DNA from 2 places in the Caballeronia grimmiae genome. Region 1 is predicted to be linked to the other one. Evidence: riboswitches for the same ligand, from Rfam matches in the RefSeq annotation. Region 1 holds a riboswitch; the other holds the start of a gene.
What was found. A riboswitch is a leader RNA that binds a small molecule or an ion and turns the genes downstream of it on or off. The one in region 1 is predicted to bind cobalamin.
Positions count from the first base shown of each region.

Region 2: linked by a shared signal. The riboswitch ahead of LDZ21_RS10600 (TonB-dependent receptor plug domain-containing protein) and the one ahead of LDZ21_RS15920 (CbtB domain-containing protein) in region 1 are both predicted to bind cobalamin.

Region 1 is NZ_CP084272.1:500,796-504,196, forward strand. Features, by position in the region: gene hmuQ (heme-degrading protein HmuQ) at 12-326, opposite strand; gene LDZ21_RS15910 (DUF1428 domain-containing protein) at 364-735, opposite strand; gene LDZ21_RS15915 (histidine phosphatase family protein) at 763-1,308, opposite strand; cobalamin riboswitch at 1,398-1,519, shown strand; gene LDZ21_RS15920 (CbtB domain-containing protein) at 1,550-1,786, shown strand; gene LDZ21_RS15925 (CbtA family protein) at 1,796-2,560, shown strand; gene LDZ21_RS15930 (DUF1289 domain-containing protein) at 2,557-2,793, opposite strand; gene LDZ21_RS15935 (cobyrinic acid a,c-diamide synthase CobB) at 2,790-3,401, opposite strand, start outside.
Region 2 is NZ_CP084271.1:2,204,578-2,207,978, forward strand. Features, by position in the region: gene LDZ21_RS10595 (FecCD family ABC transporter permease) at 1-35, opposite strand, end outside; gene LDZ21_RS10600 (TonB-dependent receptor plug domain-containing protein) at 60-1,925, opposite strand; cobalamin riboswitch at 2,011-2,311, opposite strand; gene LDZ21_RS10605 (hypothetical protein) at 2,506-2,895, shown strand; gene LDZ21_RS10610 (cell division protein ZapA) at 2,892-3,206, shown strand; RNA gene ssrS (6S RNA) at 3,324-3,401, shown strand, end outside.

The sequences.
Region 1 (3,401 bases):
AAACGCGCGTGTTAGCTGATCGTCTGAATGACTTCAAAGCCTTCGAATTCCGGATGACCCAGATAGAGCTGACGTGACTCGCCGCCCGCGTTGCGATGAGCGGCGCGAAACGCGTCCGAGCGCGTCCAGTCTTCAAATGCGGCACGATTCGCCCAGATTGTATGGCTCGAATAAAGCACGTGGTCGTCCTTAATCGGGCCTTTCAACAGATGAAACTCGACGAAGCCGGGCACTTCCTTCAGATGAGTATCGCGGCTCGTCCACAGCCGTTCGAAATCCGACTCGGCGCCCGGCACTATCTTGAAGCGATTCATGGCGATGAACATGTCGATGCTTTTCCTTTGTGAATTGCGCTAAGCGCGCTCAGGCGCTGCCGAGTTCGACCAGCGTCTTGAATCCGCCGAAGAACATGCGTTTTCCGTCGAACGGCGGCGGAGCCTTCTCCATCATGGCCTTCAGCCGAGGGTCGTTCATGACTTTCTCGTTCACTGCGTCGCGTTGCTCTCGCGAATCGTAAAGTATCCACGAGAACGCAACTGTCTCGCCTTCCTTTAGCTGAACGCTCTGCGGAAACGAAGTGAGTTCGCCCGGTTTGACGTCATCGGCGATGGCTTCGACGAACTGCAGCGCGCCGTGTTCGAGCCATATTCTGCCGGCTTCCTCGGCCATGGCCCGGTATGCATCTATCTTGTCGATTGGCACGGGTACGACGAAACCATCAACGTAGTGCGCCATGTGAGTCTCCTTGAGTGTGCGGCAGCGTCATGCGCTGTCGATGCTTTTGAGCCTTGCGCTGGCATCGAAGTTTCGTACGGACCATAAACGACGCGCTTCATCATATTCAAGCTGTATCGACGACAAGGGCGCGAAATCCATTCTCAACGACGACGCCAGTGCTTCGCCGCGCACATGCGCGAGCGCCGCTTTGACGACGATCGCATGCGTGACCACGATGCAGCATTCATGCAACGCATCGGTCCCGATACGCGTCAGCGCCCCGGCGACGCGTTCCGCCAGCATGGCGATGCTCTCGCCGCCATGCGGGCGCGCATTCACATCCGATAACCACGCAGCGATGTTTGCCGCTTCCTGCTGCGCAATCTCGCGAAGGGCATGGCCGCGCCAACGGCCATAGTCGATATCGTCGAACGCAGGGTCGATCGTGAAATTACTCGTTAGCCATGAGGCCGTCTCGCGCGCTGCGGCGGCCGGACTGGAAATGACAGGAACGTCGTGAGGAAGATCGAAGCGCGCGAATTCGCCGCGCTCAACGGGTTCGTCACCAGTCGGAAAGCGCGCGGCTCTCATGGCATGCGTAGCGCCGTGGCAAAGCAGAATAACGTTCACTTCAATCAATCGCCTTAGAGCAGCATTGCTTTACTTTGCCGGTAATCGTCATAGAATGGCAAGCTTGCAGTGCGAGGAAGCCGGTGCAAACCCGGCACGGTCGCGCCACTGTAAGCGGGCGTGTCAAATAGATAGCCCGCGAGTCAGACCCCGCTGCAAGCTCTTCGTCTATCGGGACGCGCTTTTCCCAGGAGAACCATCCATGAATGCTTCCAACGCACCGGTCTTTTCCGCTGCTCCTTCTTTGCCGACAATCGACGCACCTGTCCCCATTCCGGTGCGCGAAGTCCTGCCTTGGGCCGTGTTTATCGGCCTCATTCTGCTAATCGCCATTTACTTCGTCGGCGCAGAGCAGGGCGCAACGTCGATTCTGTCGGGCACCTACGTCCACGAGTTCGTTCACGATGGCCGGCATTTGCTCGGCTTTCCGTGCCACTGAGGACGGGCCGTGATTCGCAGTCTGTTGATACGCGGCATGATCGCGGGACTCGTCGCGGGCCTGCTCGGCTTCGCGTTCGCAAAGACGGTGGGTGAAGCATCGGTCGAGCGCGCCATCGCTTTCGAAGCGCAGCACGAACATGCGCATGCAGGGCATGAAGGGGCGGCGCATTCACACGAACACGAAGGCGGCGAAGACATCGTTAGCCGCGATACTCAGGCGGGCTTAGGCTTGCTCACAGGCATCGCGGTATTCGGCACGGCGCTCGGCGGCATTTTCTCGCTTGTCTTTGCCCTCGCTTACGGGCGGCTCGGCGCTTTGCACGCGCGTGGCGTAGCGGCATTGCTCGCGATGTTCGGCTTCGTCAGCGTGACCGTTGCGCCGTTTCTCGTGTATCCGCCGAATCCGCCCGCCGTCGGCAATCCTGAGACCATCGGCGTGCGCACTGCATTGTTCTTCGGCATCGTTGCGATTTCCATTGCGACGGCGGCTTTTTCCGTGTGGTTTCAAAGGCGCTTGCATGGCACTCAGGGCAACTGGAATGCGACGATCATCGCGGGCGCTGCGTATATGGCGTTGATGGTGCTTGCGCAATTCATCCTGCCGCGCGTCGATGAAGTGCCCGCTGGTTTCTCCGGATCGTTGCTCTGGAATTTCCGCGTGGCCGCCATCGGCATTCAGGCGATCATCTGGACGACGCTCGGACTTGTCTTCGGCGCACTCGCCGCCCGCGAACTGGAACGTCCCGCGCGGCGAAGCATGGCGACGGTCTAAGCGATCTTCACGCCCGACACCGATGCTTGCCTGCCGGGCAATTCCTCGAGAAGGGCGAGCTTTGCGGCATCGTCCATCGATCTGAAGGCTTTGATTTCCGCTCGGCTTCTGAAGCATCCCGCGCACAGTTCGTGTGCGGGATCGATCCTGCATACGCCGGTGCAAGGCGAACCAATGGGTTCTTGCGCTTTCGCGCGTTCGATCGTGAAGGCGAGGTCCAATGTCATCGTCATAGTGATTCGCCGCGAAACAGCGCGGCGGCTGCCGCCGGGTTCGACGGCCAATAAGCGTGCATATACGTTGCCGTGATGCGGCTCTGGCGATAAAGCGCTTCGCCTGCCGCGCCCGTCGTTGCATGCGTCGCGGTGAGTTGCGGCTGCATCGGCGTATCGAGTGTCGAGTAGTGAAAGGTGTGGCCGGTGAGCACGCCATGTGCAGTGTCGAGACGCTGCATCGCGAGGCGTGCGAGACGCCGCTGCATGGTCGCATTGCCGGGCAACACACCAAGCATCGCGTGCCGGTTGCCTTCGATATCCGTCAGCGTGTCGAGCAGATAAAGCATGCCGCCGCATTCCGCGACGACCACGCGCTCACGCGCAACGTGCTCCCTGATCGACGCTCGCGTGCATGCATTCGATGCGAGCGTGGCCGCATGCAGTTCGGGATAGCCGCCGGGAAGATAGAGCGCATCGGTATCGGCGGGCAGCGGTTCGTCGGCGAGCGGAGAGAACGTCGTGACGGTCGCGCCCATCGCAATCAGCAAGTCGATGTTCGCCGGATAGATGAAAGAAAACGCGGTATCGCGCGCGATGGCGATTCGCATCCCATCGGGCACGCGCGG
Region 2 (3,401 bases), on a different replicon from region 1:
GCGAGCCAGATGAAGACGGCACGGCTAGCGTTCATCGTTCACCAGCGACGACGCCACGCTCACGACGAATTCCATCCGAGCGTGATGTACGCACCGCGCCGCGGCGTGTTGTACGAATAAGCGAGTTCATAGTCCCGGTCGAACAGATTGTCGATGCGCGCGCTCACGTACCACGACTTCGTAATGTCATAGCGCGCGGACAGGTTCACGACGCCGTAGCCCGCGAGCGTCGAATCGTAATCGCTGCGCGCGCCGCTCACAATCCACTCGCCACCCACGCGCCATCGTCCGATCGAACGATGCGCCGACAGCGATGCAAAGCGCCGCGCACGCCTCGTCAGTTCTTCGTGATTCGTCTCGTCGACGGGATTCTGGAACGTGACGCCCGCGCGGATATCGGTGGCGCCCACATGCCCCGCCCACGATCCCTCGACGCCCTGCACCTTCGCGCGTCCCACGTTCTGCGCGATATAGAAGCCGCTGCCGTCCGATACGTAGTCGATCAGATTCGAATAGCGCGTCTGAAACGCCGTCACGCGCACCACGCCCACTGCGTCCGATGCATATTGCAACGCGGCCTCGACCGAATGGCTGCGCTCAGGCTGAATCGACGCATTGCCGCTGAACGGATAGTAGAGGTCGTCGAAGCTCGGTGCGCGGAACGACGCCGCATAGCTCGCGCTCGCGCGCCAGTGAGCGTCGAACTTGTACGCGTAGCCGAGATAGTAGCTGTTCGCGCCGCCGAAATCGGAGTACTGGTCGTGTCGCACGTTCGCCTGCACTTCGCTCCGACCGAAGCGCCCCACGTAGCCCGCGAACACCGAATTGACGTGACGATCGGGCGCGCTCAGTTGATCCGAATCGAGCGACTGATCGAGATGCTCATAGCCGAACAGCAGCTTGTGGGCATCGGTGAGCCTGAAGTCGTTTTGCCAGAGGTACTGATGATTCTCCGAGTTGAATCGGCTCGTATACACGCCGTTCTGCTCGATGTTCGCGCGGTCCTGTCCCTGCGCGATGGTGAAGTGCGTGGTCCAGCGGTCGGTGAGCCTGCCGTTCGCGAACACTGAAGCCGAACGCACGCGGTCGTGCGTCTTGTTGATGTCGGCCGGGGTGCCGTATGCATCGTCGAAGCTGTCGACGCCGTTCGATTGCAGGAAGCGCACGCCCGCATCCCACTTGTCGGTGAACTTGTGGCGCAGCGTCGCGGCGACGCTTTCGTTCAGATAACCGTTCGCGTTCGGATTCGCACCGGGCGCGAGCGCCGGATCGATCGACGAGAAGCCGTCGGTCTTTTCGCGGGACACGTTCAGGCTGAAGGTAGTGCGGCCCTCGGCATCGAGCGCGCCGTCGACGCCCGCCGACTGACGCTGCGTGCGATAGCTGCCGTACTCGGCTTCGAAGTGAAAGCGCGGCGGGTGGGCATCGCCCTCTTTCGTGAAGATTTGCACGACGCCGCCGATCGCATTCGATCCATACAACGCCGATACATTGCCGTTCACCACTTCGACGCGGCCGGTCTCATCGAGCATCATTTGCGACAGCTGCGCCGCGCCGAGCGATACCGACTCGACACGCACGCCATCGATCAGCACGAGCGATTGCGACGACGCCGCGCCGCGTATGTACACGCCCGAGTTCGCGCCCGGCCCGCCGTTTCGTGTGACCTGTACGCCGGGCGCGAGCGCGATCAGGCCGAGCACGTCGCGAGCGTTGGTGTCGGCGATGTCCTGCTCGTCGAAGAGCGACGTTTGCGGGAGCGAATCGGCGAGCGGCTGCGCGGTGCGCGTCGCCGTAACGACGACCGGCGCGAGCGTTTGCGCGGCGGTATCGGCATGAGCGGATTGCACGGGCAGCGCGCTGAACGCCGCGCACGATGCCACGCAAACGGCGCGACGCTTCATGCCGGACGGAGATGAAACCATGCTTGAAAATCCAGTTCGGGGCTGGCGCGTGCCCCGCTCCCCGCGAGGTCTGTGCGCGACGCGCGCGCCACTATGCCGATGACATGGACGCGCTGGACGATTGGCCGGTATCCGGGCTGGCGACGCTTCGTCCCGCCTTCCCGCGCATGGCGCGCAGTGGCGTCGACACGTTTCTTGCAGGGCGTGCCGCATGCCGACGAACCATGCGATGCGACGCGAGAAACGCGCGAGGGACGACTTGCAACTTGCGTTGCGGTCGCTTACCGTTGCGGGGGCAGCACAGGTTGGCGCGTCCCGGTCATGCGCCGTGGACTTCGCTCCCTGTTTCCCGTTTGACTGCATCCGCGAGAGAAGCGGACGCGAGCACCAAAAGTGCGGCAAGTGTAGGAGCGGGCATCGGGGCCGTCAAGAACGCGCGCCGTGCCCGGCACCCTGCAATGAACACGCACGCTCGCTCTTTCCACACACAAATGCATCGCGATGCGCGCATGTTCCGGGGTTGTTACGTCTCGAAACGAGACAATTATCGGAAGCTGCTTTGAACCGCGCTAAAATGCCAGGTCTTTAGAGGACGCAGCACATGCTCAACGAACTCGAATCACTGTCAGGAAACATCGGCCGGCTGATCCAGATCAGCGAGCGCCACCATCAGGCGCGTCTCGCGCTCGAAGCGCAAATCGAACAATTGCGCGCCGACTACGCGGGCGTTCAGGCCGAGCTCGTGCAGGTGCGAAGCGAGCGCGACGCATTGCAAGCCGAGCGCGACTCGCTTTCCGCGAAGATCGACGACGCACAGGTGCGCCTCAACGCAATCCTCGAGAAGCTGCCGCGCGGCAAAACGCATCACGCCGAAAGCGACAATCAGCTCGACCTTCTCAACGCCGAATCGCAGGCATCGCGCGACGCGCAGCCCGAACATGCGCATGCTGAAGAGATGCACGGCGAACATCATCACGGAGAGAAGGCATGACGACCACGCAGATCGAAGTATCCATCCTCGGGCAGCCGTATCGCCTCGCGTGCTCGCCGGAAACGGAAGCCGCATTGCGCGAAGCAGTCGCCCGCGTCGACGCCGAAATGAACAAGATCCGCAATGCCAGCAGCGTGCGCGGCACGGATCGCATCGCGGTGATGGCCGCGCTGTCGCTGGCGTCCGAATTGCTTCGGCTGCAGGAAAGCGTGCGTCATGGCGAAGCCTTCCCCGCCGAAGAAATTCGCCGCACGGTGCATTCGATGAACCAGCAGCTCGGCGCGGTCATCGCACAATATGAAGTGCAGTGAGTGCAAGCCGTTTGCATGATGCGCTGATCTAATCAGCCTCGCGGTGTCAATCAAAAAAAGATACTGCGCGATCACGGCGCAGGGGCTGCACAAGGCAAATGATTGGTGTAGAGTGAGGTTTCCCTGCCTGGTGCGCCAAGGTCATATATTCCTTGAACCAATGTCACATTGGCACGGTTGCGGAACCTTGTAACA